Regions from separate parts of the Bacillus infantis NRRL B-14911 genome, predicted to be linked through region 2. Evidence: a T-box and tRNA genes for the amino acid it is inferred to sense, from the RefSeq annotation. Region 2 holds a T-box; the other holds one or more tRNA genes.
What was found. The T-box of region 2 lies ahead of trpS (tryptophan--tRNA ligase). A T-box ahead of a tRNA ligase gene usually reads a tRNA of that ligase, here a tRNA-Trp.

Region 1 (15,089 bases), 340 kb from region 2:
CGACTCCAGCGCAGCAAGGACAACCCTTAAGGATTTCAGTCCCTCTTCCCCGCTCACTGGAGGCTCTTTGTCTTCCGCAATACTGTCAATGAATGTACTGATAACATGGGACTGCGTCTGCTTTCCTTCTTCATTCGTCTGAATGCCGCCAAGCTCATATTTCAGTGTTTCTCCGTTCTTGTACTGGATGACGAGAGAATTGACAGGGTCGTCCTCAAGCCTGAGGATCGCATTCTCAGCATAGATGATAGTTGAATTATCTTCTTTTGATACGTAGGACCAGCTGGCTGCCAGGGTTCCGATCACACCGCTTTCCGTTTTTAAAATGCAGACAGCTGTATCGTCCACATCGCTGTTTTCCTTTGAGCTTGCTTCCACAAAAGCGCCGGCCTGTGTGATCTCCTCTCCCAGCAAATAGCGGATCAGGTCGGCTTTATGTACTCCAAGGTCTCCCATCGCCCCAATAAACGCCTCGCTTTTCCGGAAAAACCAGCTGTCCTTCCCATCCGCACTCCAGCCCTCTGGTCCGCCATGCCCAAAAGCGGTTCTGAAGCTGTATACCTTGCCCGCTTCCCCGCTCGCTATAAACGCACGGGCTTTCTGATGGGAAGGCACAAACCGCTGATTATGGCCGATCATAAGCTTTTTCCCATATTTCCTTGCCGCTTCTATCATGCTCTCCGCTTCCTCCACCGACACAGCCATCGGCTTTTCACAAAGAACATGCTTACCTGCCTTCAGGGCGGCTATGGAGATGGGGGCATGCAGATAATTCGGTGTGCACACGCTCACTGCATCGATTTCCGGATTTTCCAGCAGATCCTCATAGCTGGTATATGCTTCAGCATGATACAGGGCAGCCATATCCATCGCCCTTTCCTCCACAATATCACAGACAGCCATGATTTCAGCCCTGCCGTTCAGGTGATATTCCGGCAGATGCCTGTGCTTGGCGATGCTGCCGCACCCGATGACCCCAATCTTAATCTGTTCCATCCTTACCCCTCCCCGTTCTTCCCTTTTATATGCTCCAGCGGCTTAGCATTCCCATACTTCACCTCAGGCTGACGGGATCCTTCTGCCCACCTGACAGCATTAATGATGACCTTTTGAACATCTTTGTTAAAATAAGTCGGATAGGTTTCATGCCCAGGCCGGAAATAGAATACTTTTCCTTTCCCGCGCTGATAGGTGCAGCCGCTCCGGAACACTTCTCCGCCCTCGAACCAGCTGACCATCACGAGCTGGTCCGGAGCAGGGATATCAAAATGCTCACCGTACATTTCCTCCCGCTCCAATTCGATATACTCCCCCAGCCCTTCCGCAATCGGATGGCTCGGATCCACGACCCAGATCCGTTCCTTTTCGTCTGCTTCCCGCCATTTCAAATCACAGGAAGTTCCCATTAATGATTTAAATATTTTTGAAAAATGGCCTGAATGAAGGACGATCAGCCCCATGCCGTCCAGCACCCGCTGTTTCACCCTGTCAACAATTTCATCCGGGACCGCATCGTGGGCGATATGCCCCCACCAGATCAGTACATCTGTATCTTCCAGAACCTCCCGGGTTAATCCGCATTCATCGTCATCAAGCGTCGCTGTCCTTACTTCAAAGGACTCACCTTCCAAAAAGGAGGCAATCGCTCCGTGTATCCCATCAGGATAAACGGCCCTCACTTCCGCGTTTTTTTGCTCATGCTGATTTTCATTCCATACCGTCACTTTTGCCATTGTTCTTCCTCCTATCTGCTGCCCGGCGGCAGATTCCGATATTCATTCGGTGTATAGCCGGTCAGCTTTTTAAAAACCTTGCTGAAATATTTTTCATTCTGGTATCCAACCTGATAGGCAATCTCGTAAATTTTCAAAGATGGGCTGCCAAGCAGCTCCTTTGCCTTTTCCATCCGGATATTGGTCAAATAATCTGTAATGGTTGCCTGGAAATCCTGTTTGAATTTCCTGGATATATACTCTCTGCTCAAATAAAAACGGTCAGCGATATCCTGCAGTGTGATATCAAGATGATAATTCTGCACCAGAAACTCTTCGATTTGCTTGATGTTATTGTTCTCTTTCTGGGCTGCTTTGCTTTCCCTGGGCTCTCTAAAGGCCTCCCCTGTCAAACGTGAAGCTGCAAGGTCATTGACTGCCCTTTCGAGCGTTTCATTCAGCAGTTCCGGATCAATCGGCTTTAAGATATAATCAAAGCTTTTATAATAGATGGCGTTCCTCATATACTCGTAGTCATCATAGCCGCTGACAACGATCGTTTTCCCCTGGCATTGGGAACCATGGATCCACTTCAAAAGGCTGATGCCGTCACACCTCGGCATATTCATATCGGTAAAAATAATATCAGGCTGCACTTCGCCGATCAGTCTGATAGCCTCTTCCCCGTCCTCTGCCTCAAAGATGGAGCTGATTCCATGCTTTTCCCATTCTGCAAGCATAAGAAGCCCTTCCCTGACATGCTTTTCATCATCGATGATGATTGCCTTCATCCACTTCGCCCCCCGGGTGCAGCGGAAGCTTCATGGAAACGATAAAGCCTTTGCCTCCACGATTTCCAAGCTGCAGGATTGCTTCTTCTCCGTAATAAAGCATCAGCCGTCCATACACATTCCTAAGCCCGATGCTCGTGCTGTCCCCTTTGGCCTCAAGCGGCCCGCCTTTAATACAGCGCCATATATCCCCCAGCCTGCCATCATCTGCGCCTCCGCCATTATCACTTATATCTATGCATAGAAATCCGCTGTCTTTATTACATTCGATATTCAGCTCGCCTGTCCCTTCACCCGGAGTAAATCCATGCTTAAAATAATTCTCAATGACCGGCTGCAGCAGCATTTTAGGAACTTTGACAGATGAGACCTCTTCACCTGCATCAATCCTGTAGATAAACTTTTCGCCAAACCGCTCTTTCTGCAGGAGCAGGAAGGCCTTTGTATAATTAATCTCTTTTATCAGCGGCACCCGGTCCTCCTCCATGTCCATCCCGTACCTCATGATTTTTGAAAGATGGGTAATCAGGGTATAAATCTGGGGAACTTTGTTTTTCAAGGCAACCGTTCCGATCGACTGGAGGGCATTGTACAGGAAATGCGGGTTGATCTGCGACTGGAGCACCTTCAGCTGATTGGTTTTATTCTCAATCTCCAGCTTATATTCCCTGTTGATGAGATGGTTTATTTTCTCGATCATCTCATTGAACCTCATTCCAAGGATGCCGATTTCATCCTTCCCGAATGAATCATATTCAACATTCATGTCCCCCCGCTCTACCTGGCTGATGCTCCTCAGCAGCACCCGGATCGGGGAGGTGATTCTAAAAGAAACGAATAAGGTGGCAAGGATAACCAGCGTTAACCCGATAATGCCGAAAAGGATGTTGATTTTCGCAACGCTAAAAGCGCTTTCATACAAAGTTGTATCCGGGACCCGCTTCACGAGGAACCAGCCGCCCGCACTTTCTTCCATCTGCTCGTAAATCATCATGCCGCTGAAATCATCTTTCTTCCATTCAAGTGTCCCCGCCTTATTTCCTGAACTCACAATGGCATCCACCCATTTTTCGGGCACCTGTCCGCTTGCAGCATCCTTGTCAGAGCTATAAATGAGAAGGCCATCCTGAGATACAATATAAAATTCCTCGCTTCCCGGAGTATAAAGATTCCTGCTGAGATTCACGATGTCATCCGGAGCGATCTCAAGAGTAATGTAGGCCAGCACATTGTCTGATGGAATATTTGTAAACGCACGATGCACTGCCATGATATTCCGGGAATTCGTCTGTTCCATCAGCGGTTCAATATACATATGCGAGGAGCTGTCCCTGGCTCTATTGAAGGCCTCTGCGCTTTTAGCGCTCCTTCCTTTCATGAAGACGACTGTAGACCTCCTGGAAGCGGAGATGACCCTGTCTTCGTCTGCAAAGGCTATTTGGACCCTGTTAATGGTATCCCCGGCATAAAGGATGGTTTGGACCACATTTTTCATGATCCCGATTGTTAAATAATTGTCCTCATCTTTAGAAGACCTCAGGAAATTTAAGAAGCCGGGATTATTGTACAGAGACAATGTCAATCCATTCAGCTCATTCATATAGCTCTCCAGGTTGATTTTGCCCTGATAGAGAAGCTTGCTGTTTTCCTCTACAGCCTGATTTTTCAAAAACTCCTTCGTATGGAAGTAGGTAATGATAATCGATGTGCCGAAAGGAATGATTGTGATCAGCAGCAGCAGGACGATCAGTTTATTGCGGATACTGTTCTTAATCATAAATAGTCCTCCCCAGGCCCTGATAATGTAAGTATATATGGGACAGGGTGAGACATGCTAAAGATTTTTTCATTTATGGAAAATAAAAAGCATGCCTTGTTGCAGACATGCTTTTTATCCTGGCAGTGATCTCTGCTTTACTTTAAGTTATCCCAGGTTTTCTGGAACCTCTCTAGCAGAGTATCATAATCAATTTTACCTGCAGCATATTCCTGGATGCTAGCGGCGAATTCCTTGTTCGCTCCATCCGGCCATCTGAACCATGTCCACGGAATTGTTTTCTCTTCTTTGGAGTACTCAAGGATTGACTGGCCAAGATCGCCAAGACCTGATGCCTCAATATTGTCAAAAGCAGGGATGAAAGCAAATTCCTCGGTTAAATAGCGTTTACCTGTATCAGAAGATACCATCCATTCCAGGAACAATTTAGCTTCATCCAGGTGCTCGGAATTCTTATTCAGAACCCAGTTATTCGGGACCCCAACAGGGAGGCGGTCAGCATTTTTGTCATCTGAGATCGGAATCGGCAAAAAGCCCATATTCATATCAGGATTAACCTCATAGATCATATTTTCAGTCCAGTTCCCCTGCTGCAGCATGGCAGTCTGGCCTGCGGCAAATTGGGTGACCTGCGTGTTATAGTCAGTGGTCAATGGATTATCATTTCCAAAATTGATTTCTGTATCAAGCACTTCTTTAAACTGCTTGAATTGCTCATTATCTGTAAACTTCTCTGTACCATCATAAAGTCCTTCAATAAAGGCAATAGGATCTTCCTGTTGGGCAAAAGGGATATTCAGCAAGTGCTGCCCGATGACCCACCATTCCCCATATCCGGCTGAGAAAGGTGTAGTGCCGCTGTCCTTCAGTTTCTCAGCAGCATCCTTGAGCTCTGTAATATTGGCCGGAGGCTCCTTAATGCCTGCTTTCTCAAACAAATCTTTATTATAGACAAATCCGTATCCTTCAAGGTTGACCGGCATGCCATAAAGCTTGCCGTCTGTATCTGTCATCGGCACTTTGCCGATCGGGAGAAGATGCTCAACCCATGGCTCATTGGATAGGTCGGCCAGATGCTCCTTCCACAGTTCCAGTTCTTTAAAGCCGCCATTGTTGAAAATATCCGGCTGTTCGCCAGAAGCAAATTTCGCTTTCAGCGCAGCACCGTAATCGGCACCGCCGCCAACAGTTTCCAGCTTTACTTTGATATTGGGATGCTCGGCTTCGAACTCAGTGATCATCTCCTGAAGCTGGTCGGCAATTTCAACTTTAAATTGGAACAGGTTGAGAGTAACCGTCTCTTCCCCGGTATCCTTTGTCCCCTCTTTATCATCAGTTCCAGAAGTGCTTCCTGACGAACAGCCGGCCAAAATCCCGAATGTGAAAAGCAGGGACAGGCAAATAAGCAATAAGCGTTTCATTGTCATTGACCTCCTTGAATTCTATTTATATATCATTTTAGCGGTACATTCTAGCCGCCGCTAAAATTTGATATCTATTTGATGGAGCCTGATGCTATGCCTTTAATAATATGCTTCTGCAGGAACAGGAAGAAGATGATGACCGGCGTAATGCCAAGTACAAGCGCTGCCAGGCCCATATCCCACTGTTTTGTATATTGGGCAAAGAAGGAGCTGGTGGCGAGCGGGATTGTTCTCAGCTCGGCATCCTGCAGCACCAGGAGCGGAAGAAGGAAATCGTTCCAGATCCATAAGGTATTAAGGATGACAACCGTCACTGTAATCGGCTTTAAAAGCGGGAAAACGATCCTCCAAAAAACCCCGAACTGGCTGCACCCATCAATCAGCGCCGACTCTTCTATCTCCCTTGGAACCGTTTTGACAAATCCATGGTAAAGGAACAGGGAAAGAGGAACGCCAAACCCGAAATACATCATAATCAGTCCGGGAATGCTGTTCGTCATATTCAGGGCGCCTCCGAGCTTCATAAGCGGGATCATAACCGTCTGAAAGGGAATGACCATTGCTGAGACAAAAAGGATAAACAGAATCTTGCTGAAGCGCCCGGGAGTCCTCACCATTTTCCATGCAGCCATTGAACTGATGATTACCAGGCCAATATTGCTGAGCACAGTAATGATCAGTGAATTCCAGAATGCCCTTGGAAAATTAATGATTTCCCAAACCTTCGAATAATTAGCAAATAACACTTCCTTTGGAAAAGCAGCTGCATCCAATAAGATTTCAGCAAAGCTTTTGACTGAATTAACCGCCACAAAATAGAAGGGGATCAGAAAAATCAGCCCAAGAATGATGCCGATTATCTCCAGCAGAAACGTCCTTCCTGTATACTTGCGATTCATCAGGCTTCAACCTCCTTCCTTTTCGTCATAATTACCTGAACCGATGTAAACACGGCGACAATCAGAAAGAAAAGAATCGATTTGGCCGTCCCGAGACCATAGCGGTTATTTTGGAAAGCCTCCTGATAAATGTTGATGGCTACAGACTGTGTTGAATTAAACGGTCCCCCATTTGTAAGAGAAAGATTTAAATCAAAGATCTTAAAGGCCATTGATATAGTCAAAAAGAAACAAATAGTGAAAGCCGGAATGATCAGCGGTATAATGATGCGGGTAAGAAGCGTCCAGTTTGAAGCCCCGTCAATCCTTGCCGCCTCAAGAAGGGAATGGTCCACTCCCTGCAGGGCTGCGATATAAATCACCATCATATAGCCGCTCACCTGCCATGCAAACACAATGACAATTCCCCAAAATGCTGTAGTCTCATCCCCCAGCCAGGCAAGCTTGAAAAACGCCAGGCCAGTCAAATTTCCGATGGAAGCAAACGCTTTGACAAAGATAAACTGCCAGATGAACCCAAGCAGCAGTCCTCCAATTACATTCGGTATAAAGAAGACGGTTCTGAGAATATTCCGTGTCTTCAAGGCCGCGTTAAGTAGCAGGGCAAGTCCAAATCCAATTAAATTGCTGATAACTACTGAGGCCAGCATGAACTTGGTTGTAAACAAGAAAGATTGGAAAAAGTTCGGATCATCCTTGAAAATTTTGATATAGTTTTGCAGCCCGACCCATTCGACAGCTGAGCTTACACCATTCCATGAGGTAAAGGAATAATATAAACCCATAAGGAATGGTATCACCTGAATAAGGACAAAGAATAAAATGGCCGGTCCGGTAAAAGCCGCATAAATTAATATACTTCGAAGACGTGCTTTTCTTTTGCTTGTTCTCTTTGTTACAGCGTCCGCCTTTATGGGAGCCAACTCTGTTTTTGCATCCAATTTTACTCTCACCGCCTTTTGTAATCGCTTTCTTTTATTATAGGAGGCTATCAAATAAAAAGGGGCAACATAATTGACCAAAAGAGGGGGAAAATTTTGACTTCTTCATAGAGAAGAAAGACTGGCTGACATCTTACCGTAACCCACGGGTCATGCCTTATCGGGATCAAGACAAAGAAAAAACGCAATGCTTCGTTTTCTGAAAACGAAACACTGCGTTGATGAAATTATGTATGGAGCGGGTGATGGGAATCGAACCCACGACATCAGCTTGGAAGGCTGAGGTTTTACCATTAAACTACACCCGCATCGAAAATTGCTGAAATTTGTCGATGCCTTTTCAAAAATAAAAACAGGAAACCCTGTATAAAAAGAAAATGATACCGGTGGCCGGGGTCGAACCGGCACTCCAGAAGGAACACGATTTTGAGTCGTGCGCGTCTGCCAATTCCGCCACACCGGCATATCATTTAATTTATCGTTCATTCTCCATTTCCTGTAATTGGAATGGAGGCGGCAACCGGAATCGAACCGGTGATAAAGGTTTTGCAGACCTCTGCCTTACCTCTTGGCTATGCCGCCAGAACGTTTGGAGCGGAAGACGGGATTCGAACCCGCGACCCCCACCTTGGCAAGGTGATGTTCTACCACTGAACTACTTCCGCAAATGGCTGGGCTAGCTGGATTCGAACCAACGCATGACGGAGTCAAAGTCCGTTGCCTTACCGCTTGGCTATAGCCCAATAATATGATATGCATAGAATGCAATATTGTGATTAAAAAATGGGGCGACTGATGGGAATCGAACCCACGAATGTCGGAACCACAATCCGATGCGTTAACCACTTCGCCACAATCGCCATAATAAAATTGGCAGGGGTAGTAGGAATCGAACCCACACTGGAGGTTTTGGAGACCTCTGTTCTACCTTTAAACTATACCCCTGTATGAATGGTGGAGGGGGACGGATTCGAACCGCCGAACCCTGAGGGAGCGGATTTACAGTCCGCCGCGTTTAGCCACTTCGCTACCCCTCCACGTTAAGGTGGTGCCGGCTAGAGGACTTGAACCCCCAACCTACTGATTACAAGTCAGTTGCTCTACCAATTGAGCTAAACCGGCTTACAAACAATGGTGGCTCAGGACGGAATCGAACCGCCGACACAAGGATTTTCAGTCCTTTGCTCTACCGACTGAGCTACTGAGCCATAATAAAATTTTCATCCAAAACCTTTTATACTTTAAGTCCTTTGTTCGTCAGTTCTTACGAACTTCCTCACAGATTGCCGCAGGAGCTGTTCAATGAAGGTAGCAATCTGCTCTACCGACTGAGCTACTGAGCCTAATTAAATTTAAATGGCGGTCCCGACGGGAATCGAACCCGCGATCTCCTGCGTGACAGGCAGGCATGTTAACCGCTACACCACGGGACCATTTTATAAATTTGGGTCTTGATTATGCCCGAGAAGCCTGCAGGACTGACTCTTCCTCTTCCAGATGACTCAAGGAAGCAAATCCGTTGAGGCAACTCGCAGCATATTCATTGCAGTGTCGCTCGTCGCTACACCACAGGACCAGATTGCGGGGGCAGGATTTGAACCTGCGACCTTCGGGTTATGAGCCCGACGAGCTACCGGACTGCTCCACCCCGCGACAATAAAAAGTTATAATGGTGGAGGATGACGGGATCGAACCGCCGACCCTCTGCTTGTAAGGCAGATGCTCTCCCAGCTGAGCTAATCCTCCGAAATGGTGACCCCTACGGGATTCGAACCCGTGTTACCGCCGTGAAAGGGCGGTGTCTTAACCGCTTGACCAAGGGGCCATTATATAATTTAAATGGCGGAGAGCAAGGGATTTGAACCCTTGAGACAGCTATAAACCGCCTACACGATTTCCAATCGTGCTCCTTCGGCCACTCGGACAGCTCTCCATAATTGGCTCCGCAGGTAGGATTCGAACCTACGACCGTTCGGTTAACAGCCGAATGCTCTACCACTGAGCTACTGCGGAATGATAGTATATTAGAATACTTTCGCCCGGCAGCGTCCTACTCTCACAGGAGGAGAACCTCCAACTACCATCGGCGCTGAGAAGCTTAACTTCCGTGTTCGGTATGGGAACGGGTGTGACCTTCTCGCTATCGCCACCAGACTATTTTTTCAAGACAAGTATTATTATACCGTCTTTTTATTATTTTGCAAGAGAATTTTTAAATTTTATTCCCTCAAAACTAGATAATGCAGAAGAAGAATTACAAAGCAATCAAATGTGGTTAAGTCCTCGATCTATTAGTATCTGTCAGCTCCACGTGTCACCACGCTTCCACCTCAGACCTATCAACCTGATCATCTTTCAGGGATCTTACTAGCTTGACGCTATGGGAAATCTCATCTCGAGGGGGGCTTCATGCTTAGATGCTTTCAGCACTTATCCCTTCCGCACATAGCTACCCAGCGATGCCTTTGGCAAGACAACTGGTACACCAGCGGTGCGTCCATCCCGGTCCTCTCGTACTAAGGACAGCTCCTCTCAAATTTCCTGCGCCCACGACGGATAGGGACCGAACTGTCTCACGACGTTCTGAACCCAGCTCGCGTACCGCTTTAATGGGCGAACAGCCCAACCCTTGGGACCGACTACAGCCCCAGGATGCGATGAGCCGACATCGAGGTGCCAAACCTCCCCGTCGATGTGGACTCTTGGGGGAGATAAGCCTGTTATCCCCGGGGTAGCTTTTATCCGTTGAGCGATGGCCCTTCCATGCGGAACCACCGGATCACTAAGCCCGACTTTCGTCCCTGCTCGACTTGTAGGTCTCGCAGTCAAGCTCCCTTGTGCCTTTACACTCTGCGAATGATTTCCAACCATTCTGAGGGAACCTTTGGGCGCCTCCGTTACTTTTTAGGAGGCGACCGCCCCAGTCAAACTGCCCGCCTGACACTGTCTCCCGCCCCGATCAGGGGCGCGGGTTAGAATTTCAATACAGCCAGGGTAGTATCCCACCAATGCCTCCACCGAAGCTGGCGCTCCGGCTTCAAAGGCTCCTACCTATCCTGTACAAGCTGTACCAAAATTCAATATCAGGCTGCAGTAAAGCTCCACGGGGTCTTTCCGTCCTGTCGCGGGTAACCTGCATCTTCACAGGTACTATAATTTCACCGAGTCTCTCGTTGAGACAGTGCCCAGATCGTTACGCCTTTCGTGCGGGTCGGAACTTACCCGACAAGGAATTTCGCTACCTTAGGACCGTTATAGTTACGGCCGCCGTTTACTGGGGCTTCGATTCAGAGCTTCGCTTGCGCTAACCCCTCCTCTTAACCTTCCAGCACCGGGCAGGCGTCAGCCCCTATACTTCGCCTTGCGGCTTCGCAGAGACCTGTGTTTTTGCTAAACAGTCGCCTGGGCCTATTCACTGCGGCTTTTCCGGGCTATTCACCCTAAAAAGCACCCCTTCTCCCGAAGTTACGGGGTCATTTTGCCGAGTTCCTTAACGAGAGTTCTCTCGCTCACCTTAGGATTCTCTCCTCGCCTACCTGTGTCGGTTTGCGGTACGGGCACCTTTTCCCTCGCTAGAGGCTTTTCTTGGCAGTGTGGAATCAGGAACTTCGGTACTAAATTTCCCTCGCCGTCACAGCTCAGCCTGATGCAAACGGGATTTGCCTCGTTTGCAGCCTAACTGCTTGGACGCGCATATCCAACAGCGCGCTTACCCTATCCTCCTGCGTCCCCCCATTGCTCAAACGGTAAAGAGGTGGTACAGGAATATCAACCTGTTGTCCATCGCCTACGCCTTTCGGCCTCGGCTTAGGTCCCGACTAACCCTGAGCGGACGAGCCTTCCTCAGGAAACCTTAGGCATTCGGTGGATGGGATTCTCACCCATCTTTCGCTACTCATACCGGCATTCTCACTTCTAAGCGCTCCACCAGTCCTTGCGGTCTGACTTCGATGCACTTAGAACGCTCTCCTACCGCGGACACCTGATGGTGTCCACCCACAGCTTCGGTGATACGTTTAGCCCCGGTACATTTTCGGCGCGGAGTCACTCGACCAGTGAGCTATTACGCACTCTTTAAATGGTGGCTGCTTCTAAGCCAACATCCTGGTTGTCTAAGCAACTCCACATCCTTTTCCACTTAACGTATACTTTGGGACCTTAGCTGGTGGTCTGGGCTGTTTCCCTTTTGACTACGGATCTTATCACTCGCAGTCTGACTCCCATGGATAAGTCTTTGGCATTCGGAGTTTGTCTGAATTCGGTAACCCGATGGGGGCCCCTAGTCCAAACAGTGCTCTACCTCCAAGACTCTTACAACATGAGGCTAGCCCTAAAGCTATTTCGGAGAGAACCAGCTATCTCCAAGTTCGATTGGAATTTCTCCGCTACCCACACCTCATCCCCGCACTTTTCAACGTGCGTGGGTTCGGGCCTCCATCCAGTGTTACCTGGACTTCACCCTGGACATGGGTAGATCACCTGGTTTCGGGTCTACGACCACATACTCATTCGCCCTATTCAGACTCGCTTTCGCTGCGGCTCCGTCTGTTCAACTTAACCTCGCATGTAATCGTAACTCGCCGGTTCATTCTACAAAAGGCACGCCATTACCCTGACCTGAAGGTCATAGGGCTTTGACTACTTGTAGGCACACGGTTTCAGGATCTGTTTCACTCCCCTTCCGGGGTGCTTTTCACCTTTCCCTCACGGTACTGGTTCACTATCGGTCACTAGGGAGTATTTAGCCTTGGGAGATGGTCCTCCCTGCTTCCGACGGGATTTCACGTGTCCCGCCGTACTCAGGATCCACTCTGGAGGGAACGAAGTTTCAACTACGGGGCTGTTACCCTCTATGGCCGGCCTTTCCATGCCTGTTCATTTACTCCGTTCCTTTGTAACTCCGTGTAGAGTGTCCTACAACCCCAGGAGGCAAGCCTCCTGGTTTGGGCTAATCCCGTTTCGCTCGCCGCTACTCAGGGAATCGCGTTTGCTTTCTCTTCCTCCGGGTACTTAGATGTTTCAGTTCCCCGGGTCTGCCTCCAATGCCCTATGTATTCAGGCAAGGGTTCCATCCCATTACGGATGGAGGGTTTCCCCATTCGGAAATCTCCGGATCAAAGCTTACTTACAGCTCCCCGAAGCATATCGGTGTTAGTACCGTCCTTCATCGGCTCCTAGTGCCAAGGCATCCACCGTGCGCCCTTTCTAACTTAACCTGTTCGGCCGATGATAAGCTTCACATCTCTTCGTCATCTCAATCGTCAGCATCCTCACGTATACAAAACATACGCTCCGGTGCTTCCTCAATCGATTCCTCGACCTGTTCGCTTCTCATCACCCTCACGGTTTTTAAACTCTTATTTATTTATAAGAGAGAAAACCTAAAATGGCGATTACTCGGTAATGTCTTCTTCATTACATTATCTAGTTTTCAAAGAACAAAATGAGAGATTATACTCTCAAAACTGAACGAACAAAGAGCGTCACGTCTTGTATATATTCCTTAGAAAGGAGGTGATCCAGCCGCACCTTCCGATACGGCTACCTTGTTACGACTTCACCCCAATCATCTGTCCCACCTTAGGCGGCTGGCTCCAAAAGGTTACCCCACCGACTTCGGGTGTTACAAACTCTCGTGGTGTGACGGGCGGTGTGTACAAGGCCCGGGAACGTATTCACCGCGGCATGCTGATCCGCGATTACTAGCGATTCCAGCTTCATGCAGGCGAGTTGCAGCCTGCAATCCGAACTGAGAATGGTTTTATGGGATTCGCTTAACCTCGCGGTCTTGCAGCCCTTTGTACCATCCATTGTAGCACGTGTGTAGCCCAGGTCATAAGGGGCATGATGATTTGACGTCATCCCCACCTTCCTCCGGTTTGTCACCGGCAGTCACCTTAGAGTGCCCAACCTAATGCTGGCAACTAAGATCAAGGGTTGCGCTCGTTGCGGGACTTAACCCAACATCTCACGACACGAGCTGACGACAACCATGCACCACCTGTCATCCTGTCCCCCGAAGGGGAACGCCCTATCTCTAGGGTTGTCAGGAGATGTCAAGACCTGGTAAGGTTCTTCGCGTTGCTTCGAATTAAACCACATGCTCCACCGCTTGTGCGGGCCCCCGTCAATTCCTTTGAGTTTCAGCCTTGCGGCCGTACTCCCCAGGCGGAGTGCTTAATGCGTTTGCTGCAGCACTAAAGGGCGGAAACCCTCTAACACTTAGCACTCATCGTTTACGGCGTGGACTACCAGGGTATCTAATCCTGTTTGCTCCCCACGCTTTCGCGCCTCAGCGTCAGTTACAGACCAGAAAGTCGCCTTCGCCACTGGTGTTCCTCCACATCTCTACGCATTTCACCGCTACACGTGGAATTCCACTTTCCTCTTCTGCACTCAAGTCCCCCAGTTTCCAATGACCCTCCACGGTTGAGCCGTGGGCTTTCACATCAGACTTAAGAGACCGCCTGCGCGCGCTTTACGCCCAATAATTCCGGACAACGCTTGCCACCTACGTATTACCGCGGCTGCTGGCACGTAGTTAGCCGTGGCTTTCTGGTCAGGTACCGTCAAGGTGCCGGCAGTTACTCCGGCACTTGTTCTTCCCTGACAACAGAGTTTTACGATCCGAAAACCTTCATCACTCACGCGGCGTTGCTCCGTCAGACTTTCGTCCATTGCGGAAGATTCCCTACTGCTGCCTCCCGTAGGAGTCTGGGCCGTGTCTCAGTCCCAGTGTGGCCGATCACCCTCTCAGGTCGGCTACGCATCGTTGCCTTGGTGAGCCGTTACCTCACCAACTAGCTAATGCGCCGCGGGCCCATCTGTAAGTGATAGCCGAAACCATCTTTCAGCATAACCTCATGAGAGGTTGTGCATTATCCGGTATTAGCTCCGGTTTCCCGAAGTTATCCCAGTCTTACAGGCAGGTTGCCCACGTGTTACTCACCCGTCCGCCGCTGACTTCAGGGAGCAAGCTCCCATCCGTCCGCTCGACTTGCATGTATTAGGCACGCCGCCAGCGTTCGTCCTGAGCCAGGATCAAACTCTCCATATAAGAGTAAGATTTAGCTCTGATAAAAATAAGATTAACGTTGACGTTTTTGTTCGTTCAGTTTTCAAAGAACAATCTTCTTTTAACCTCGCCGCCCTTGAGCGACTTTATTATCTTATCATGTGTCATTCGTTCTGTCAACACTTTTCAAAAATAATTTTTCAGGTTGTTATTTAAATCCGTCAGCCACTGTGTTTTTGCTGAACAACTAGCAGCGACGGATATAAATATATCAAGTAAATAATAAAAGGTCAATACGTTTTAATGTTTTTTTAAAATAATTTTTTCGTCCGATAATGGCGGTGATACAAACCAGGGCTTTTCGTCACAATTTCAACTGCCTCTATTAGATGTTTATCGATCAGATATTCAAGCAGCATACTTAAATCAACAGAATAAGCACTTAATTCAGGATGGGTGATCATTTCATTGAAGGACCAGTCCTCTTTTTCGGACATTATATCAGTGAGATGCTGAATCCCGATTTTGGT
Region 2 (15,089 bases):
TCTTCATGATGTATGGGTGAACTGGTTTGAAGGAGAAGAAAACGGATATAATGTATGCCACTTTCATGAATGGAGAAAAGATGACAGTGTGGAATTGCTTGATCAGGTCCCATTGTTAAAGGTAGAGCCGCTCCTTTTCAACTACATAGAAAACGACTTATCAGAACTGCCGCAACAGCTGCTGAACGACATCTACCAAAAAGCATATTTGCGAAAAAACCACGAACGGACACAGCTTGATTACTGTTTTGTCGTCTCCGACGGTTCAGGCATATTGGCAGTCGATACGATCAGCTATAATATACCCATCCGCAAAAGCCGGCTGATTCCAAGGCAGGAGCAGCTTGCTTACGAAATGCTTGATAATCAGGAAACCATCCAATATGCATTTAACGACCAATCCTGTTTAAAGGATTTTCACATCCTTTCGCCAGCCCCGGAAATGATGAACGGCCTTACCAGAAAAGAAAGGCAGCTGAAGCAGCTGCTCTTTATGGCTCTTGATCAGCTTCATTCATCTGGGAATACAGCTGAAATCCGCTATTGGTATACAGAGTGGAATCCAGAGAAATATACTATAATCCAGCAGCTGGAATTCGAACAGGCCTGGAAGTCACTGTATGAGGAAACGAAGCTGGGATGGTCAGGAAAACATGAAGCTTTTTGCGAAAATATCATTAAAGGGCAGCCATTTTTTGAGAAACTGTGGGAAATGGAGCATGGCTCGAAAGTGAATTAATATGCATAATTCTATACTGAAGGAAAAAGGAGTATCTTTTTCCTAAAGACCAAATAAAGTTTGAAAACCCTGTTGATTGGAGTGCAAGGCACGTAGACTCCTGCGGGAAATAGCGGAAGAGTTGAGACCCCGCAACCGCTTGCGGTGAGGAGGCTCAACTCCGCCCCGCGGAAAGCGAAGTGTCTGGAACGGAAATCAACAGCCCCATTTAAAGACCTGATTTATGGGGAGAGGGATTACAAAACCATGCCCTCTTTGGTTTAATGAAAAAAGGAGCTGATCACAGCTCCTTTTTTTCATTATCGGCGTTTTCTGCCGAGCCCCATGGCGTTTTCCATTTTGGCCAGCATTTTATTGGCAGTGAATTGAGCCTTTTCGGCTCCTCTATCCAGGATTTCATCCAGCTCGCTTGATTCCATGAGCTGAGTGTATTTTTCCTGGATTGGCACGATTGTATCGACAACCACTTTTGCAAGATCGCCTTTGAAGTCTCCGTAGCCTTTTCCTTCGTATTGCGCCTCGATCTCGTCTATAGTCCTGCCGGAAAGGATGGAGTAGATAGATAAGAGATTGGAAACTCCAGGCTTATTTTCTTTATCAAACTTTACAATTCCTTCAGAGTCCGTAACTGCGCTTTTAATTTTTTTCTCAATCTGCTTCGGATCATCAAGCAAAGAGATGAAAGACTTTTTGTTAGAATCAGATTTACTCATCTTTTTAGCCGGATCCTGGAGGGACATAACTCTTGCCCCTACTTTTGCGATCCGCACTTCCGGGATTGTAAAGATGTCATTATATTTCTTGTTGAATCTTTCTGCCAAATCCCTTGTAAGCTCCAAATGCTGCTTCTGATCTTCCCCTACAGGAACCAGGTCTGTCTTATATAGAAGAATGTCGGCAGCCATGAGCGGCGGATAGGTCAGCAGGCCGGAAGATACTGCTTCTTTTCCGTGGGACTTATCTTTAAACTGGGTCATCCTCTCAAGCTCCCCGATATAGGAAACGCATTGCATCATCCATCCGGCCTGTGCATGGGCAGGGACTTCAGACTGGATGAAAAGTGTTGCTTTCTCAGGGTCGATCCCGACAGCAAGATAGAGGGCTGCAAGGCTCCTGATATTTTTGCGGAGCTCCATCCGGTCCTGCTGGACAGTGATGGCATGCTGATCGACAATGCAGAAATAGCAGTTATATTCGTTTTGCAATTCCACGAATTGCTTCATGGCACCTATATAATTCCCCAGTGTAAGAGTGCCGCTGGGCTGGATGCCGGAAAAAATGGTTTTCATATATATTCCTCCTTGGATGTATCAGCAGACAAAAAGTGAGCCGAAAAAGTGGCGGAAATTCCGCAAAAGACGTAAAAAGACCATTCGTCCCCCTGAAAAATAGGGACGAATGGTCCGCGGTGCCACCCTAAGTGCCTCGGCTGAGGCCTCTTAACCCCGGCTTGCCTGCAGGCCGGGCTTCCCATAACGCGGGATACGCCGGAAGCTAATAGGCAGCAGGAAGCAGCCTTTCGCAGCCGGAGCTCTAAAGTCCATTCGATTTGCCGGGATGTTTGTTTCCACCAGCCACAAACTCTCTTTAATCCCTGAGCAAATGTACTACTCTTTGTCATTGCTTTATCATCAACAGTATTGGTTTTATACATTAAAATATACCAAAACTGCAGAAAAAATCAAGGTAATTCGAAATAACACACCTGGAATTCGTATAGGAAAACAAGAAAAATATGGGAAAAATCAAGGTCCAAATAACCTTCGGCAAAAGGGGAATTAAGAAAAATTTCAAAAAAATTAAAACTAGCAAACTCTTGATTTAAAAGTATTTTTTCGACAATTTTCTCACTATACCCTCCATTGAAAAATAAAAGCCCCTTGCAAACAAGTTTTAAAATACATATAATAAACGTAACAAATGATTCTTTACGAATCTGTAACATTCTTGCATATAGTTCTGAAAACCTATGGATAAAGAGACTAGTAGTAAGTTTATAGCTTACAGAATTTTGGCTTATCCTTTTGATTTTTCTCTCGAATTGTCAGAATAGAGGATAATCTTTGTCTTTTGAGTTATAAGCTTACTTTTTTTGCTGCGCGGATAATCAGTTTATTTTTACAGTTAATTTACTGACTATTTGAGCAATATATCCAAGGCGGACAGTTGTTTATGGAAGCGTGGACAGATTCCTGCAAAAGGCATTTGTGGAAATTATATAGGGGGGTAACACCGTGAACAAAAGATTATCGATCTTTTTTAGTATGTTGCTTGTTCTAAGCATGTTCCTTGCAGCGTGCAGCGGCGGCGGCGATGATGCCGGCAGCGGAAGCGATGGAGACGGAGGGAAAGACGTACCTCAGGACTTAGCGGTTAACATTAACTCTGAACCGCCTTCACTTCACCCGGGCCTTGCAAAGGATGCAACTTCCGGTACTGTTCTTCGCCAGACTTTCGAAGGTCTGACACGCATCAATCCAGATGGAAAGCCTGAACCGGCAGCAGCTGAGAAAATTGAAGTATCTGAAGATCAGAAAGTTTATACTTACACATTAAGGGATGCTCAATGGACTAATGGCGATCCTGTAACGGCAGAAGACTTTGCATATGCATGGAAGTGGGCTATCGATCCTGCCAACCAGTCTGAGTATGCTTACCAGCTTTACTATATCGCAGGTGCTGAAGCTGCCAACACTGGCGGCGGTTCACTTGATGACGTAGGAATCGAAGTTGTAGATGAAAAAACGCTTAAAGTAACTTTGGCAAATCCTACTCCATTCTTTGATGAATTGACTGCATTCTATACGTACCTGCCGATCAACAGCAAGGTTGCACAAGCAAACCCTGACTGGGCAAACGATGCAGGCGACGATTATACTTCAAATGGTCCTTTCAAGATGACTGAATGGTCACACAGTGACAAGATTGTTCTTGAAAAGAACGATACTTACTGGGATAAAGATACTGTAAAGCTTAACTCGATCGAAATGATCATGGTAAATGATCCAAACACTGAACTGTCAATGCTTGACAACGGCGAGCTTGACTGGGCAGGAGCACCGACTGGAGCACTTCCGACTGATGCTATGCAGGCCCTTAAAGACGAAGACCGCCTTGTAACACAGCCTATCGCTGGTGTTTACAACTACAAATTCAACACAACTGCAGAACCTTTCAACAATGTGAATATCCGTAAGGCATTCACATATGCAATCAACCGTCAGGAGCTTATCGACAACATCCTTCAGGGTGAACAGCTTCCAGCGATGGCTATCGTTCCGCCGTCAATGTTCGCTGAAAATGAAGAAGGCTATTTTGCTGACAATGATGTAGAAAAAGCTAAAGAATTCTTGCAAAAAGGTCTGGAAGAGCTTGGCTACAAGGATGCTTCTGAGCTTCCTGCAGTAACTCTTTCTTATAATACTTCTGAAGCACACCAGAAGATTGCTCAGGCAATCCAGGATATGTGGAAGCAGAACCTTGGCGTAGAAGTAACACTTGATAACTCTGAGTGGGCTGTATACCTTGATAAGGTTCACGCTCTTGACTACCAGGTAGCTCGTATGGGCTGGCTTGGAGACTTCAACGATGCAATCAACTTCCTTGAGCTTTACCGTGATGCTGATGGAGGTAACAACGATACTGGATGGGAAAGCAAAGAATTCCAGGATCTGTTAGCGCAATCTGCAACAGAAGCTGATGCAGAAGCACGTCAGCAGCTGCTTAAAGATGCTGAAGCAATCTTCATGGAAGATATGCCTGTAGCTCCTATCTATTTCTACACAAACAACTGGGTTCAGGATGAAAGCCTTAAAGGCGTAGCTGTTTCCGGACTTGGCGACGTTCAATACAAATGGGCGTACTTTGAATAAGAATAGCTAATACTAATAGCTGTCTAAACGAGAGGTATATGGGGTTTTTCCCCCATATACCTTCGTTTCTGAATGAAGCAGAAATAAAATTGGAGGTGTTTGACAATGGCGAAATATATTGGAAAACGCTTAATCTATATGATTGTCTCGCTGTGGCTTATCATCACAGCAACGTTTTTCTTTATGCGCATTGCACCAGGGAATCCATTTACATCAGAAAAACAACTGCCTCCCGAAATTGAAGCAAACCTGAATGCCCACTACGGGCTCGATCAGCCATGGTATGTTCAATATGGGGAGTATCTATTAAGAATCATAAAATGGGATTTTGGCCCATCTTTTAAGTATAAGAGCCAGACTGTCAATGATTTAATCAGCGAAGGTTTTCCTGTATCTCTTATGCTCGGTATCGAGGCGATTCTGATCGCAGTTTCAATCGGTGTTGTTTTAGGGGTTATTGCAGCCCTCAAGCACAATAAGTGGCAGGACTACACTGCAATGATCGTTGCAGTTATGGGGATCTCGGTTCCTTCCTTCATCATGGCCACATTCCTGCAATATTTCCTTGCGATTAAACTTGGCGTCTTCCCGGTAGCCAGGTGGGAGTCCTTCATGCATACGATATTGCCTGCGTTGGCGCTTGCGGCATCTCCAATGGCGTTTATCGCCCGTCTGACGCGTTCTTCCATGCTGGAAGTGCTCTCTAATGATTATATTAAAACGGCTAAATCTAAAGGTTTGAGCCAGGGTGTTATTACCATTAAACATACAATCCGAAATGCTATGCTTCCTGTCGTTTCCTATATGGGACCTCTTTCAGCAGGTATTATTACAGGCAGCTTCGTAATTGAAAAGATCTTTGGTATTCCGGGACTCGGCTCCCACTTTGTATTAAGCATCGGAAACCGTGATTACACTGTTATTATGGGAGTTACCGTATTCTACAGTATCATTCTGTTAGTGTCTATTCTCCTTGTCGACATTGCGTACGGACTCATTGACCCGCGCATCAAACTTGCAGGCGGGAAGAAAGGAGAGTAAATTATGGGACAGTTATCAAAAGATAAATTCAGAGTTGTTGGCACACAAACAACTGATGCAGAAAAAATCAGTAAACCAAGCCTATCTTTCTGGAAAGATGTTACACTTAGATTCCGAAAAAACAAGCTTGCCATGTTTGGGATTGTGCTTTTGGCCATCCTTGTATTTATGGCGATCTTTGGACCATATATGACACCATATGATTATGCATCAAACGATCTAGGCAATAAAAATCAGTCACCATCTTCCGAGCACTGGTTCGGTACAGATGATCTGGGACGCGATGTATTTGCCCGTACATGGGAAGGTGCACGAATCTCCCTGTTCATCGGTTTGGCAGCTGCATTAATTGATCTCTTCATTGGCGTACTATGGGGCGGCATCGCCGGCTTCAAAGGCGGACGCACAGATGAATATATGATGCGTGCAGCGGATGTCCTTTATGGGATTCCTTACTTGCTGCTTGTTATCCTTCTTATGGTTGTATTAGGCCAGAGTGTCGGCACGATGATCCTTGCCATGACCATTACCGGATGGATCAATATGTCACGTATTGTCCGTGGACAAGTCCTTTCACTTAAGAATCAGGAATATGTCCTTGCTTCAAGAACTTTGGGAGCAAATGTTTCGCGCATCATGTTCAAGCACCTGATCCCGAATACAATGGGCCCTATTCTTGTAACCATGACACTTACAGTGCCATCAGCTATCTTTACTGAGGCATTCCTTAGCTATTTGGGTCTTGGTCTGACACCGCCTGTAGCGAGCTGGGGAACCATGGCAAATGACGGCCTTCCGGCACTTAGATATTATCCTTGGCGCTTGTTCTTCCCGGCAACGTTTATCTGCTTGACCATCTTTGCATTTAACGTAATCGGCGACGGACTTCGTGATGCGCTAGATCCGCGACTACGCAAATAAGGAGTGAGATAAATGGAAAAATTACTCGAAGTAAAAGATTTAAGAGTCTCATTCCAAACTTATGGAGGAGAAGTCCAGGCTGTCCGCGGCGTGTCCTTCGATCTTCATAAAGGTGAGACCCTCGCGATTGTCGGCGAGTCCGGTTCAGGTAAAAGTGTTACCTCCCAGACAATCATGAAATTGATTCCGATGCCGCCAGGCAGAATTGCTGGAGGACAAATTCTCCTTGATGGCGACGATATCGTTCCAAAATCGGAAAAGGAAATGGAAAAGATCCGCGGTAAAGAAATCAGTATGATTTTCCAGGATCCAATGACTTCTCTGAACCCGACAATGAGAATTGGCCGCCAAATCATGGAGGTGCTGATCAAGCACCAGAATATGTCATCTTCTGCTGCTAAGGATAGGGCGACAGAGCTTTTGCGCCTTGTTGGGATTCCAATGCCGGAGAAGCGTGTAAACCAATATCCTCATGAGTTCTCAGGCGGTATGAGACAGCGTGCTATGATTGCCATCGCACTTGCCGCAAGTCCAAAGCTTTTGATCGCGGACGAGCCTACAACAGCGCTTGATGTAACAATTCAGGCTCAGATTCTGGATCTAATGAAGGATCTTCAGAGCAAAATGGATACTTCCATTATCTTTATTACTCATGACCTTGGTGTAGTTGCCAATGTAGCAGACCGTGTTGCTGTTATGTATGCCGGCCAGATTGTAGAAATGGGAACAGTTGATGAAATATTCTATGATCCGCGCCATCCTTATACATGGGGGCTTCTGGCTTCCATGCCTAGCCTTGATAATGATGGAAAGACTGAACTTGCAGCAATTCCAGGTACTCCTCCTGATTTAACTAACCCTCCAGTGGGAGACGCATTTGCAGCGAGGAACCAGTTTGCATTGGCCATAGATTTTGAAGAAGAACCGCCAATGTATCAGATTTCTGAAACGCACTTTGCAAAAACATGGCTGCTCCACCCGGATGCACCGGAAGTAGAACCGCCTGAAGCTGTCAAGCGCAGGATCCGCAAGCTCTCTTCTACATTCGATAAGCCTGTTTTAGTGAAGGAGGGCAAATAAAATGGCTGAAAAGTTAATTGAAATCAAAAATCTAAAGCAGCACTTTAATGTCGGCCGCCCTAATATGGTAAAGGCAGTAGACGGCATTTCATTTGACATCTACAAAGGTGAAACGCTTGGCCTTGTAGGCGAGTCAGGCTGCGGAAAATCGACGACCGGAAGAACGATCATCAGACTGTACGATGCTACAGACGGACAAGTCCTTTTTGAAGGAGAGAACGTCCATGGAAGGAAATCTGCTAAAGAGCTGAAGAAATTCAACCGCAAAATGCAGATGATTTTCCAGGATCCTTACGCTTCCCTGAATCCTAGGATGACTGTAGCTGATATCATTGCTGAAGGCATTGACATCCATGGCCTTGCCACAAGCAAGAAAGAGCGTATGGAAAGAGTGTATGAGCTTCTTGAAACGGTCGGCTTGAACAAAGAGCACGCTAACCGTTACCCGCATGAGTTCTCAGGCGGTCAGCGCCAGCGGATCGGGATTGCCCGCGCTCTTGCCGTACAGCCTGAATTCATCATTGCTGATGAGCCGATTTCAGCTCTCGATGTTTCCATCCAGGCACAGGTAGTAAACCTGATGAAGCAATTGCAGCGCGAAAAAGGGCTGACTTATCTGTTTATTGCCCATGACCTTTCCATGGTTAAATATATCAGTGACAGGATTGGAGTTATGTACTTCGGCAAGCTGGTTGAAATTGCTCCGGCCGATGATCTCTACAATAACCCGCTCCATCCTTATACACAGTCCCTTCTTTCTGCCATTCCGCTTCCGGATCCAGAAACTGAGAGGACCAGAAAGCGTACAAGCTATGATCCTGCTGTCCACAATTATACGGACAGTGATCAAGTGGAGATGCGGGAAATTGCACCAGGACATTATGTTTACTGCTCTGAAAAGGAAGCAGCACAATATAAGGCCCAATACAAAAAATAACAAAAGACGATCTCATTCCGAGATCGTCTTTTGGCTTTTAATTACATCAAATAAAAAGAACAGCAAAAATTTTAGAATTATCGTTGCAGGTGATGTAAATAGCTAAGCTGTAAAAACGACCTATTTCGGAATTTGAAGTATCACTTTAACCCTTTTTCTCATTAACGCATTTTTCTTGTAATAATAATACAACATTTTGACAACAATTACTATTATAAATTTTCTATATATTCATTATTCCTATTAAAATCTTAAAAAATCCTTATTTCAAGTGTAATAGGAAAGAAGAAAGGGAATGAGTACTATGTTATTGCTTTTTACATATGTAAATGGAAGCAGGCTGCCTTTATAATGAAAATACAAGGATAGAAGGGAGACGGAATATGAAGGCTCTGAAAATGACTGCGGCTGCTGCTGCTTTGTCTTCGCTCATCACAATACATGCCAGTGCGGAAGAGAGTGAAAAGCTGACAAACAGCTCCATGCCCGTAAGAGAATACATAGAAATGAAAAAAGAACTGCCAGCAGCCATGGCACGTTTTAAATATGACTCAGGGTATACCTTTGAATACCCTGACGCTGTAAGAGGAGTCTATGTTACCGGGCATTCTGCCGGCGGAGAAAAATTTAATAAGTTAGTAGATTTGATCGGCAAAACTGACTTAAATGCCATGGTTATCGATATAAAGGATGACTGGGGCAATCTGACCTATATTCCTGAAGGGAAATCCCCGTACAGCTCCATCGGCAAACCCTATATAAAAGACCCTGCAACGGTTCTGAAAACAATGGAGGAGAAGAAGATTTATCCTATAGCCCGTGTGGTTGTCTTTAAGGATAGCGTATTGGCCAATAGCAAGCCGGAATGGTCATATAAGGACGGGAATAAGGTCTGGTCAAATGGCAGAGGTGAATCATTCGTAAACCCATTCCTGAAAGAGGTTTGGGATTATAATGTCGGTATAGCCATTGAAGCCGCTAAGATGGGATTCCAGGAAATTCAATTTGATTATGTCCGTTTTCCTGAAGGGTTTGAAAAACGTGAAGAGACTTTAACTTATTCTACTGGAGAGTATAATGGCGCTGATGATAATGTTCAAAAAAGGGTTCAGGCTGTCACTGACTTTGTAGCTTATGCGAGGGAAAAGCTTAAGCCTTATGATGTACAAGTTTCTGTTGATATCTTTGGCTACAGCGCAACACTGCCGGAAGCACCAGGAATCGGCCAGAATTTCTCTAAGATTTCCTCCAATGTTGATGTCATTTCATCAATGATTTATCCGAGTCATTGGACGTCCTATTTCGGGATCAGCAAGCCAGATCTGGAGCCATATAATCTTGTGGCAGAATATTCTAAGCTTGAGAAGAAGAAGCTTGCAGAGCTGGAAGAGGCGCCTGTATCAAGGCCATGGCTCCAGGACTTTACGGCATCGTGGCTGGGGGCAGGGAATTACAAGGCATACGGAAAGCAAGAGGTAGAAGCTCAGATTAAAGCCCTTAAAGACCAGGGGATCAATGAATATCTCCTTTGGAATGCAGGCAATTCCTACACAGAAGGCGTTGACTATACACCAGGGGAATAAAAAAGGAAAAGCCGGGCAATTGACCCGGCTTCATCTCTGTTCAATTGAGCGGCCATTTTCAGGCCAAGACCGCATGCTAATGGCTGTTATATCCTAATGAGCGTTAATAGCAGGATGTTATTTGACACAGAAGCTGTATGCGGTATCATAGTATATGGCAGGATCAGTTTTACTTTCTGCCGCCTACATTTTTCCACCCAGTCTGCACCTTTGCGGATTGATCCACAAATTCGGATTTTCGTTTACCGCCGAACAGCTTCTCGCCGATTCCATTCGCTGCAACTCCAATTATAGCAGTAATCCCAATCACGAGCAGGGCAACAATCGATAAATCCGCAGCAAATTCAATCATATAAACCTCCATCTTTCTTTTCACAGCAGCGCTGCGAATAATTTGTAATGCCAAATGCCAGTGTCCTTTCTATTTATTGTAAAAGAACAGCAGTTATTAGAAAAGGTCTATTGTATAAATACTTTACATTTTGGCAAATTATTAGTGTATTTTACATGTGAGATTCAGAGCGGGGCGATTAAGCTCTGCAGCAGCCGGGGAAGTGTAGAGAAAGATGGATGCTTATCGGACTGGACTATTAAATAAAAGGAGCCAAAATATGCATTGGTATGAAAAATTGAATCAATATTTCCCTATCGAAGAAATGAAATCCCGCGAGCATATGGAGACGCTGCTCAAGGAACGCTCTGAAATCTACCATAAGGACGAAGGAAAGAACCATGTTTTGATGTATGTTGAACTGGATAACTTCGTGTTCATCGACTACCTGTTTGTTTCAAAGGCAGCCAGGGGACAGGGTCTTGGCCATAAACTCCTTGATAAGCTTAAGAAAAAGGGAAAACCGATCATCCTTGAAGTAGAGCCGGTCGATTATGAAGACACCGACACAGAAAAAAGGCTCAAGTTTTACAAGCGGGAAGGCTTTGAGCATGCCCAATCGATCGGATATAGAAGGCGTTCCCTGGCAACAAAGGAAATCAACAGTATGGAAATCCTTTATTGGGCCCCTGGAAATGAATCGGAAGAACTGATCTACGAGAGCATGAAGAAGACATATGAGTTGATTCATACGTATAAAGATGCTCATTTCTACGGAGAATCCTACCAGCCGGTAGAGGAAGTACTGACATTTGAAGAAGACAAAAGTTCTGGAGATGTACTCAAAGGGCTCTAGGAAAAGTGCTGCTATTTTTGATAGCAGCATTTTCATTTTCATAAATTAATTGAGAATTTAAAATAAGGTTTACTGCCTGGACAGTATGGGTATAAAACATATAAAGGTCAAATGCGGCACCGGGCCATTATAAGTATTACATAAATATGGCCATCAAGCGGGGAAAGATGGAATCTATTAAAATTTTTGAAACTTTTATCTTTCTCATACGTCTTATATAGTAGAATGCTTAAGAAAAATGAACTGTAGAACCTTTGCATAAGTCTTTTAGCATATTTCTAAAAAGGGATACCAAATGCATCTTTAATGGTGTATAATAATTAATATAAATTACTAATTTAAAGTAATTTTAATTAAGGGTTCATATTTTCTGAGTATAATTCTTGTAAAAGATCTTTATATATGTCTAATTTAAGGAGTGTGAATTTGTAAAATGGTCACATTATACACTTCACCAAGTTGCACATCTTGCAGGAAAGCGAAATCATGGCTTGAGGAGCATGAAATAGGCTATAAAGAGCGGAATATTTTTTCCGAACCCCTTTCAATTGATGAAATCAAGGAAATCCTCCGTATGACGGAAGATGGTACGGATGAAATTATCTCTACGAGATCAAAGACGTTCCAAAAACTTGACGTGAACCTGGAAACCATGCCGCTTCAAGAGCTGTTTGAGTTAATTAAGGATAATCCCGGTCTGCTGCGCCGTCCAATCATTATTGACGAAAAGCGTCTTCAGGTTGGCTATAACGAAGATGAAATCAGACGCTTCCTTCCGCGCAAAGTACGCACGTATCAGCTGCGGGAAGCACAGCGTATGGTTAACTGATGAATCAGCTCTTTATCTCTTTGAGATAAGGGGCTTTTTATTTTGTTCCTTTCCTTGACTGATTAATTATATGGGCCATATTGGCTTTCCGGCAAGCCAGTTGTTTGTACACAATTAAAATTTTTGGTAAGATTAAATGTACTAAAATGAAGCATATAGGCATACAATGGTTTTTTGAAACCTGCTTCATTTTAATTCCCTTTATCCCCTTTTTGTCATAAAATAGGAGTATAAGGCAACAATACTGTTACCTTCCTAGAAAGATTAGAGCCAACTATATTGGGTAAAGGATATAAACAACATCTTATGGGGGTATTTAGTCCCTTCAACAATCGCCGGAAGGGAGAGTTCTGAATGGAAATTGAACGGATTAATGATAATACTGTCAAGTTTTACATTTCTTATATTGATATAGAAGAGAGAGGCTTTGACCGGGATGAAATCTGGTACAACCGCGAGCGGAGCGAGGAACTCTTTTGGGAAATGATGGACGAAGTGCATCAGGAAGAAGAGTTCATGGTGGAAGGGCCTTTATGGATTCAGGTACAAGCTTTGGATAAAGGGCTCGAGGTGCTGGTCACCAAGGCGCAGCTTTCCAAAGACGGCCAGAAATTTGAACTTCCCGTTCCTGAGGATAAGCTGAAAGATCTGCCTGTTGAAGAGAGGATCGAGGATTTGCTGGATCAGCATTTCACAAAGCATGAAGATGAAGAAGACTCTTCTTATGAAGATAATCTTGAGTTTCTTCTGAAATTTGATGATTTTGAAGATATCATTTCCCTTTCCAAAACTTCCAGCCTGGATTCCTTGGAAACAAAGCTTTATTCATTTGAAAATAAATACTATCTGTATGTTGAATTTCCTGATGAGGAAGATCTTGATGAAGAGCAGATTGATAATGCTTTGAGCATCCTGCTTGAATTCGGGCGTGAAACCCAGACGACGATCCACCGGATTGAAGAATACGGTAAGCTTATAATAGATGGAGATGTCTTCGGGGAGCTCAGGAAATATTTTGATTAAACAATGCCGATTTCTGAATGAAATCGGTGTTTTCTTTGTATATAGAAGGCAGCATGATTTTGCCGGTTGGGACAGGTGACAGCCATAATGAAAAACGCCGTAAGGATTACCATATTCAGCGGATTCCTGATCTTACTCCTTTTTGCCATTAATAAATTTTTTCCGGTCAATGGCGGCTTTCTGGGCTACTTCAGCCTGTTGGTAACTTTATCCGTCATATTTATCGGGTTCATCATTTTCCTTGAAAACCGCCACCCCTCACAGACTTTGACCTGGCTCGTGGTTTTAGGCGGTTTCCCCCTGCTCGGATTTATTTTCTACCTCCTTTTCGGGCGGAACTACCGGAAGGAAAAGATGTTCCGGAAAAAATATTTCTTGGACAAAGAAGCTTTCAGGAAAGTCCAGGAAAACCATGGGAGAAATTATGCTGAAAAAGTACGGCAGATGGGGGAGCATCAAAGAAAGCTTTTCCGTTTGGCCCATGAAATTGGGAACAGCCCCATTTCCTTTGCTACCAGCACAAGAATCCTTACAAATGGAGAAGAAACCTTCAATCAGATCCTTGAATCTCTCCGGAATGCCACCCATCATATCCATATGGAATATTATATTGTCCGCCATGATCAAATCGGGATGGAGATTAAAGAGATACTCATGCAAAAGGCGGGGGAAGGGGTCAGGGTTAAATTTTTGTACGATGCGGTGGGCTCCTGGAAAATGTCTAAGAAGTATATTCGCGACCTCAGGTCATCCGGGGTGGAGACGGTTGCATTCGGTCCAGTAAAAATGCCGCTCCTGAACAGCAAATTCAACTTCCGGAATCACCGTAAAATCATTGTCATTGACGGCAATACAGGTTTTATGGGCGGCCTTAACATCGGTGATGAGTATCTGGGGCGCAATCCGCATTTCGGTTTCTGGCGTGATACCCACCTGATGCTGCAGGGGGAAGCGGTCCGTACACTGCAGCTCATTTTTCTGCAGGATTGGTATTATATGACCAATGACAGCTTTTTGACAGCTGAATATCTTACTCCGGTTCCCGAAGAGAACAATCATGGCGGAGTACAGCTGATTGCCGGGGGCCCGGATAATGAATGGAGTGTCATTAAGAATATTTTCTTCTCGATGATTACTTCTGCGAAAGAGTCCGTCTGGATTGCTTCTCCTTACTTCATCCCTGATGAAGACATATTCACCGCCATCAAAGTGGCTGCCCTGAGCGGGGTGGATGTCCGCCTGCTGGTGCCGCATCGACCGGATAAGCGTATTGTTTTCCATGCATCTAGGTCTTATTTTCCTGAATTGCTTGATGCAGGCGTCAAGATTTATGAGTATCAAAAAGGCTTTATGCACAGCAAGATTGTGATTGTAGACAATGAGCTGGCTTCTATCGGAACATCGAATATGGATATGAGAAGCTTTCACCTGAATTTTGAAGTCAATGCTTTCCTTTTTAAAACTCACAGTTCACAAAAGCTTGCTTCTGAATATCTGCTTGATCTTAATGATTCTCAGGAAATTACAGGTGCTCTGTTCGGAAAGCGGCATATTGGGTACAGGCTGCTTGAATCAACTGCACGCCTGCTGTCACCACTGCTTTAGGATCTATGACCATAACATATGAGGAGAATGCCGCAGCAGCTGCTGCGGCATTTTTCTATGAAGGGGTAATCTCTGGCAGGATATCGATTTCAAACAGCGAATTATATAGTAATGTAAAAAGAAAGGAGGAGAATTATGCTGACAGCAATCCGTAAATCAGGCAAGTTTATCAACTCTGCTGACTTCACGGATAGGGAAACACTGCGGAAGCTCAAGGTAAAGGAGGGCAGCTTCCTCTGTCCAGTATGCAGGGAAAAGGTAATGCTTAAGGT

Region 1: it has a tRNA-Trp gene. The T-box ahead of trpS (tryptophan--tRNA ligase) is inferred to sense a tRNA for this amino acid. The anticodon was not compared.

Annotation. Positions count from the first base shown of each region.
Region 1 is NC_022524.1:1,033,562-1,048,650, reverse strand. It holds gene N288_RS05565 (Gfo/Idh/MocA family protein) at 1-996, opposite strand, end outside; gene N288_RS05560 (ThuA domain-containing protein) at 999-1,733, opposite strand; gene N288_RS05555 (response regulator transcription factor) at 1,745-2,503, opposite strand; gene N288_RS05550 (cache domain-containing sensor histidine kinase) at 2,481-4,280, opposite strand; gene N288_RS05545 (ABC transporter substrate-binding protein) at 4,418-5,701, opposite strand; gene N288_RS05540 (carbohydrate ABC transporter permease) at 5,776-6,603, opposite strand; gene N288_RS05535 (carbohydrate ABC transporter permease) at 6,603-7,544, opposite strand; tRNA gene N288_RS05530 (tRNA-Gly) at 7,779-7,852, opposite strand; tRNA gene N288_RS05525 (tRNA-Leu) at 7,926-8,007, opposite strand; tRNA gene N288_RS05520 (tRNA-Cys) at 8,053-8,126, opposite strand; tRNA gene N288_RS05515 (tRNA-Gly) at 8,135-8,209, opposite strand; tRNA gene N288_RS05510 (tRNA-Gln) at 8,213-8,287, opposite strand; tRNA gene N288_RS05505 (tRNA-His) at 8,329-8,404, opposite strand; tRNA gene N288_RS05500 (tRNA-Trp) at 8,416-8,489, opposite strand; tRNA gene N288_RS05495 (tRNA-Tyr) at 8,497-8,581, opposite strand; tRNA gene N288_RS05490 (tRNA-Thr) at 8,591-8,666, opposite strand; tRNA gene N288_RS05485 (tRNA-Phe) at 8,677-8,752, opposite strand; tRNA gene N288_RS05480 (tRNA-Asp) at 8,902-8,977, opposite strand; tRNA gene N288_RS05475 (tRNA-Met) at 9,124-9,197, opposite strand; tRNA gene N288_RS05470 (tRNA-Val) at 9,215-9,290, opposite strand; tRNA gene N288_RS05465 (tRNA-Glu) at 9,295-9,369, opposite strand; tRNA gene N288_RS05460 (tRNA-Ser) at 9,385-9,477, opposite strand; tRNA gene N288_RS05455 (tRNA-Asn) at 9,483-9,557, opposite strand; rRNA gene rrf (5S ribosomal RNA) at 9,582-9,698, opposite strand; rRNA gene N288_RS05445 (23S ribosomal RNA) at 9,816-12,760, opposite strand; rRNA gene N288_RS05440 (16S ribosomal RNA) at 13,052-14,601, opposite strand; gene N288_RS05435 (nucleotidyltransferase-like protein) at 14,871-15,089, opposite strand, start outside.
Region 2 is NC_022524.1:1,377,586-1,392,674, forward strand. It holds gene N288_RS07085 (YjbA family protein) at 1-739, shown strand, start outside; gene trpS (tryptophan--tRNA ligase) at 1,039-2,028, opposite strand; T-box leader at 2,127-2,369, opposite strand; gene N288_RS07095 (peptide ABC transporter substrate-binding protein) at 2,974-4,611, shown strand; gene N288_RS07100 (ABC transporter permease) at 4,717-5,652, shown strand; gene N288_RS07105 (ABC transporter permease) at 5,656-6,573, shown strand; gene N288_RS07110 (ABC transporter ATP-binding protein) at 6,586-7,653, shown strand; gene N288_RS07115 (ABC transporter ATP-binding protein) at 7,655-8,590, shown strand; gene N288_RS07120 (putative glycoside hydrolase) at 8,974-10,173, shown strand; gene N288_RS07125 (hypothetical protein) at 10,343-10,525, opposite strand; gene N288_RS07130 (GNAT family N-acetyltransferase) at 10,785-11,360, shown strand; gene spxA (transcriptional regulator SpxA) at 11,794-12,189, shown strand; gene mecA (adaptor protein MecA) at 12,544-13,212, shown strand; gene cls (cardiolipin synthase) at 13,300-14,817, shown strand; gene N288_RS07150 (competence protein CoiA) at 14,953-15,089, shown strand, end outside.